DNA from 2 places in the Paraburkholderia sp. OAS925 genome. Region 2 is predicted to be linked to the other one. Evidence: predicted binding sites of a transcription regulator. Region 2 holds the regulator's gene; the other holds the start of a gene.
What was found. Region 2 encodes HrcA, which represses chaperone genes, less so after heat shock. Its sites were predicted from a motif close to TTAGCACTCNNNNNNNNNGAGTGCTAA; they were not measured.
Positions count from the first base shown of each region.

Region 1: the regulator HrcA is predicted to act here: its motif matches at 1,396-1,422, upstream of rpoH (RNA polymerase sigma factor RpoH).

Region 1 is NZ_JBEUNO010000001.1:749,030-752,443, reverse strand. It holds gene ybiB (DNA-binding protein YbiB) at 1-134, shown strand, start outside; gene ABIE53_RS03355 (nuclear transport factor 2 family protein) at 137-520, opposite strand; gene ABIE53_RS03350 (acyloxyacyl hydrolase) at 560-1,123, opposite strand; gene rpoH (RNA polymerase sigma factor RpoH) at 1,484-2,419, shown strand; gene nagE (N-acetylglucosamine-specific PTS transporter subunit IIBC) at 2,547-3,414, opposite strand, start outside.
Region 2 is NZ_JBEUNO010000001.1:934,145-937,558, forward strand. It holds gene recN (DNA repair protein RecN) at 1-175, opposite strand, end outside; gene ABIE53_RS04155 (NAD kinase) at 252-1,154, opposite strand; gene hrcA (heat-inducible transcriptional repressor HrcA) at 1,473-2,492, shown strand; gene hemH (ferrochelatase) at 2,686-3,414, shown strand, end outside.

The DNA of each region.
Region 1 (3,414 bases), 190 kb from region 2:
AATTACCCGAAGCGCGCGACGCCGCGACGACCGCGGCGTGGATCAGCGCCGTGCTGCGCGGCGAGGCGCCGGTGCCCGGCGCGATCGAGCGGCAAGTCGAACTGATCGTGGATGTCGCCAGAACGCCGTCGTAAGCTCACTCGATTGCGCAGCGCGTTGCCTGCCACGCAATGAGGCGCCACTGGCCCTCTTCCTGCGTATGGATCGCCGTGTAGGCAATGGGGAAAAGCAGCGCGCCGTTATTCGCTTCCATCTCGATCAGCGCGCGGCCCGTCACGACGCAGGTTTCCCGCCCGACCGGCAGCACGTCCTGCGTCTGCACTTCGATCTGCCGGTAGCGGCGGCGTCCGCCCGTAATGCCGTCGATGAACTGCTGCTTCGTTTCGCGCTTGCCGTTCGTGTGGACGTAGCTCAGGTTGTCGGCGAGCAGCGCGTCGAGCGACTGCCCGTCGCCGTCGACCATTGCGCGAAAGCGTTCCCGCTCCAGCCCGCGAATCGCCTCGATTGTCTTTGCCGCCATTGCTCAGCCCCTTGTACCGGTGAGCCGTAGCGGCCACGGTCAGAAGTTATATTGCAGATATAGCTGGTGGAAATTTATACCAGGATTCGGCTCTTTGATACCGCCGTTCGACACATGCTGGAAGCGGTAGCCGGCCTGGTACTGCTGACGGCCGCCGAATTGCACGCCGACGCCCGCCATATCGGCGAACTGGAACGCCGTGGAAAGCGTGAAGGTCGAAGAGATTCTCGGGCTCGACAGAAGCCGCACGCCCGCGCCGGCCTCGACGAAAGGCCGGATCGTTCCCGATCCTTTGATGAAGCGAATGATAGGCGTCACACCGATTTCGCCGATGTTCTCGTGCACATTGCCTTCGTTCGTATGCCACCAGGCCACGTGCGCCTCGCCGATCAGCGCGAAATGCCAGTCGCCGATCTGCCACCACGTGAGATTCGGGTCCCACACAAAGCCGAGATCCAGCTTCTTGACATGATGATCGCCGAGGCCGCCGGCGACCTGGATTCCGAACTGATCCGCCGCGGCGACGCCTGAAAGGCCAAACAGCAGGGCCGCGCAGACGCTTTTTAGAGCCAGTCCACGCACGACATTCTTTTTGTTGTTCATCTGACACCCGAGCTCAACAGGTTGAACGATCTGTAACAGTCTTGCTTATTCTAAAGAGAATCCGAAGTCGGCGGATCATCTTAAGAAACTTAAATTTTCGCAATTACTGACGTTAAAAAGTGAAAAAATCGGTCGAAAGTGATAAATGAAGGCGCTTTGTCAGGTAATTAATACGTCTCTGCATTGCGCTTTGAAGGGGCGTATCATGGCTATTGAAGCTTTGATGTCGATAGGAATTTACGGAACTTGGAAGCCCCTACGGCCTCTAAGTATTAGCACTCGGAAAACGAGAGTGCTAACATCCAACGCTGGAGTCGTTACCTGAACAAGCTTTTGCCTGATTCCAAAGGAGTTTTCCACGTGAGCCATGCATTGACCCTTCCGAGTACTCTGAGCCCGTCGTCGGCTAAGGCCGCTCCGGCAGGTGCGCTGGCGCTCTCGCATTCCTCCCTGCTGCCCGGTCAACTGGGCAACATCGACGCCTACATCCAGGCCGTAAATCGGATTCCGATGCTGACGCCGGCAGAAGAACGCCAGTTCGCCACAGAATTCCGCGAGCACGACAACCTCGAGGCCGCGCGCCGGCTCGTGCTGTCGCACCTGCGGCTGGTCGTTTCGATCGCGCGCAACTATCTCGGCTACGGGCTGCCGCACGCCGACCTGATCCAGGAAGGCAACATCGGCCTGATGAAGGCCGTGAAGCGCTTCGATCCCGAACAGAACGTGCGTCTGGTGTCGTACGCGATGCACTGGATCAAGGCCGAGATCCACGAATACATTCTGCGCAACTGGCGCATGGTGAAGGTCGCCACGACCAAGGCGCAGCGCAAGCTGTTCTTCAATCTGCGCAGCCACAAGCAGGGCCTGGGCTCGTTCACGCCGGACGAGATCGAAGGTCTCGCCAAGGAACTGAACGTCAAGCGCGAAGAAGTAGCGGAAATGGAAACGCGCCTGTCGGGCGGCGACATCGCGCTGGAAGGCCAGGTTGAAGACGGCGAAGAGTCGTACGCGCCCATTGCGTATCTCGCCGACTCGCACAGCGAGCCGACCGCCGTGCTGGCCTCTCGTCAGCGCGACAAGCTGCAGAGCGACGGTATCGCGACGGCACTGGAGGCACTCGATGCCCGCAGCCGCCGCATCATCGAAGCCCGCTGGCTGAAGGTGCAGGACGACGGTTCGGGCGGCTCGACGCTGCACGAACTGGCGGACGAGTTCGGCGTGTCGGCGGAACGTATTCGCCAGATCGAAGCCAGCGCGATGAAGAAGATGCGCGGCGCGCTGACCGAGTACGCGTAACGTTCGTTTCGAATAAACGCTGTAAGTGAAAAACCCTGCCGTCTCACGACGGCAGGGTTTTTTTATACGCGCTGTGATCTCTCAGCGCGAAGAGAGCGGCGGCAGCCTGGCTGCCGCCTTCATCCAATCACGCAGGCAGAGGCGCCGCTCCGCCGCTCGCCGGCATGCGGGTTGCCAGCGTTTCGGCGTAACGCCGCGCGGCATCGCCGACGACGATATGGAACGTGTCCGCCGACACCCACGCGGTATCGAGCGTGGCGAGACGCTGACGATCCACCGCCGACGGATCGCGCACGACGATACGCAGACGCGTCGCCGCGACGGCATCGAGCGACACCACATTGCCCGCGCCGCCAAACACCGCGAGCCAGCGCAACGGATCGGGATCGAGAGGACCGTTCGCCGCGCCAGTTGCAACGGCCGCGGGAGCCGAAGCAGCAGGAGCCACTACAGCAGCCGGCTTTGCCGCAACCGCGTCACCGCCGCCCTGCCCGATCACCGTGCGAATTTCATCGGCGATGATGTCCGCTTCCGGTCCGATGATTACCTGCACGTTCGTCGCGCCGCGCTTGAGCACGCCGCGCGCGCCGATCGTCTTCAGTTCGCTCTCGGAGACCTTGTTCGAATCGACGACGGACAGACGCAGACGCGTCGTGCACGCATCCACCACCGACAGATTCGCCGCACCGCCCAACGCCGCGATATAGCGCTGCGCACGCGGCACGGCCGCGCCGGCAGCCGGCGAAACGAAGCCGCCAGCCGTGAACGATTCGACCTGCTCGTCGGCCGCGGCCGGTTCGCGGCCCGGCGTCGCCATATTGAACTTGCGGATGAAGAAGCGGAACAGCCCGTAGTACACCACCGAATACGCGATACCGACCGGAATCGCCAGCCAGCCCTTGGTGGACAGGCCGTAGTTCAGCACGTAGTCGATGGCGCCCGCGGAGAACGTGAAGCCGAGGTGAATGCCGAGCGCCGAGCAGATCGCGAGCGCG
Region 2 (3,414 bases):
CGCCCGTCCGCACGACGTTCGCGTCGGCGCGCGCACCCAGCGCGAGCGCCAGCGCGTCGATCAGGATCGACTTGCCGGCGCCGGTTTCGCCGGAGAAAACGGTAAAGCCGCTGTCGAATTCGAGGTCGAGCGCGGCGACGATGACGAAGTCGCGTATCGAGAGGTGGCGAAGCATGGAAGTCGTTTGTGCTTGTCGGTGAGCTTGGTATCGGGTTTTACGAGCAGCGCTTGCGGTCCGGCGTCCGCGCCGGTCACGGCTTGGGATCTTCCTCGTGCGACGGGTATTCGTTCCAGTGCAGCTTCTTGCGCAGCGTCGCGAAATAGCTGTAGCCGACCGGATGCAGCATCGGCACCGTATGACGCGAGCGGCGCACTTCGATTGAGTCGCCGAGTTCCAGCGACGTGAACGACTGCATGTCGAAATTGACGTTCACCTCGCGCCCCGAAACGATCTGGATGCTGACCTTGGAATCGTCCGGCAGCACGATCGGCCGGTTCGACAGCGCATGCGGCGCGATCGGCACGAGCACGATGCCCTGCAGTTGCGGATGCAGAATCGGCCCTTGCGACGACAGCGCGTACGCCGTCGAGCCGGTCGGCGTGGCGACGATCAGTCCGTCCGAACGCTGGTTGTACATGAAGCGGCCATCCACCGACACATGCAGCTCCGCCATGCCCGAAAAGCCGCTGCGATTGACCACGACGTCATTGAACGCGAGCGCGTGATAGATCGGATTGCCCTGGCGCATGATGCGCGCTTCGAGCAGCACCCGTTCCTCGCGCTCGAAGTTGCCCGCCAGCATTTGCGGCACGGTCACGCTCATGTCGGAGATCGGGATGTCGGTAATGAAGCCCAGCCGTCCGTGATTGATGCCGATGAGCGGCGTGCGGTACGGCGCCAGTTGCCGGCCGATGCCGAGCATCGTGCCGTCGCCGCCGAGCACGACAGCCACGTCGGCGCGCGCGCCGATTTCGGCCGGGCGCAGCGCCGGATAGTCGGTTACGCCGATTTCGGCCGCGGTGTCGGCTTCGAAAACGACTTCGAAGCCGCGCTTCGCGATGCACGTGGCGAGCGCGGTCAGCGGGTCGCGGATGCCCGGCGTATTGTTGCGCCCGACGAGCGCGACAGTCTTGAACTGGCTGGTTACTTGCATGCCGGCATTACACCATAGGTAGGGCCTGAAAAGAACGGGGCCGGGACGCGGCGGCCGGCCGTTCGCAGCGGGCCGTGAGCGCAGTGCGGGATTATCGTTAGAATGGTGAAGCCTTGATGACATGCGCGCCGCGCAAACCGCACCGGCGCGCGGCTGGCCGGACCGTCGGCAACGGGGCCGGCGGCACGCCCGACACAATGCGGCACGTTGTGCTGGAACGAGCGCAAGGCGCGGTCCCGGCGGGCGGCGGGAAATTCGCCGGTGATGGGCGCCGTCGGCGCTCGCGGTAGTCGCCTCATTGAGCTAAAATTTTTCGTCATGCTAGATCCTCGCGCACAAACCCTCCTGAAAACGCTGATCGAGCGCTACATTGCCGAAGGTCAGCCGGTCGGCTCGCGCACGTTGTCGCGCTATTCGGGCCTGGAGTTGAGCCCGGCAACCATCCGCAACGTCATGTCGGATCTCGAGGATCTCGGGCTCGTCATCAGTCCGCATACTTCGGCGGGACGCATTCCTACGCCGCGCGGCTACCGGCTGTTCGTCGACACCATGCTCACGGTCGAATCCGCCGCGGACGAAGAAGCCGTCACCCGCACGGTCAAGACTACGCTGCAGGCAGGCGAGCCGCAGAAAATCGTCGCGGCCGCGGCGAGCGTGCTCTCGAATCTGTCGCAGTTCGCCGGTGTCGTGCTGACGCCGCGGCGCAGTCACGTGTTCAAGCAGATCGAGTTCATGCGGCTGTCGGACAAGCGCATTCTGCTCATCATCGTGACGCCCGAAGGCGACGTGCAAAACCGCATGATGGCGACCCAGCGCGACTTTTCGCCGTCCGAGCTCGTGGAGGCTTCGAACTACATCAACGCGCACTTCGCCGGCCTGTCTTTCGACGAAGTGCGCCGCCGCCTGCGCGAAGAAATCGACCAGTTGCGCGGCGACATGACCACGCTCATGCACGCGGCCGTCACGGCGAGCACGGACGAATCCGACACCGGCGAGACCGTGCTGATTTCGGGCGAGCGCAATCTGCTCGAAGTAGCCGATCTTTCCTCGGACATGGCGCGCCTGCGCAAGCTGTTCGATGTGTTCGACCAAAAGACCAGTCTCCTTCAGTTGCTGGATGTGTCGAGTCATGCGGCCGGCGTGCAGATCTTCATAGGTGGCGAGTCCAACCTCGTGCCTATCGAGGAAATGAGCGTCGTCACCGCGCCCTACGAGGTGAACGGCAAGATCGTCGGCACGCTCGGCGTGATCGGCCCGACGCGGATGGCGTACAACCGCGTCATCCCGATTGTGGACATCACGGCAAGACTGCTTTCGCTCACGCTAAGTCAGCAGTAAGTCAGCAGTAGCGGTCAACGCCGCGGCGGTCGATGCGGCACATCATGCGCGAGCGCGCGCCGCTTGCCAATTAGCCGAACGGCCAGGGGCGCCTGGGGCGCGCGGCCACGAAGGCCGCCGCCATAGGGCGCACCGCTATAATGAATCTCACCTGTTCAACCCTCCGCTCACTGCGGTTATCCGGCTATAGCCTATGCGCTTCGACCTCGAGCGGCCTTCGCAGAACGCCACGTCGCACCGTGTTGCCGTGCTGCTGATTAACCTCGGCACGCCCGACGCGCCAACTCCGCGGGCGGTTCGCCGCTATCTCGCGCAGTTCCTGTCCGACCCTCGCGTGGTCGAGATTCCGGCGCTGCTGTGGCAGATCATTCTGCGGTTGCTGATCCTGCCGTTCAGAGGCCGCGCGTCCGCGAAGAAATATGCGGCCGTCTGGATGCCCGAAGGCTCGCCGCTGCGCGTCTATACGGAAAAGCAGGTGGAAGCGTTGCGCCATCTGCTGCAGTTGAACGACTACACGGTGCTCGTCGAATACGCGATGCGTTACGGCACGCCGGGCATTCCGGCGATGCTGAATCAGCTCAAGCTCGCGGGCGCCGAGCGGGTGCTGCTCGTGCCGATGTATCCGCAGTATTCGTCGTCGACCACGGCGACCGCTTTCGACGACGCCTTCTCCGCGATGAAGCGCATGCGCAATCAGCCGGAGATCCGCACGGTGCGTCAATACGCCGATCATCCGGCATATATCGCGGCGCTCGCGGCGCAGGTGCGTCACTACTGGCATCTTCATGGCCAGCCGGATTTCGCGGCGGGCGACAAACTCGTGTTGAGCTTTCATGGCGTGCCCAAACGCACGCTGGATCTCGGCGATCCGTATCACGAGCAGTGTCAGACAACCGGCGCGTTGCTGATGCAGGCGCTTGGC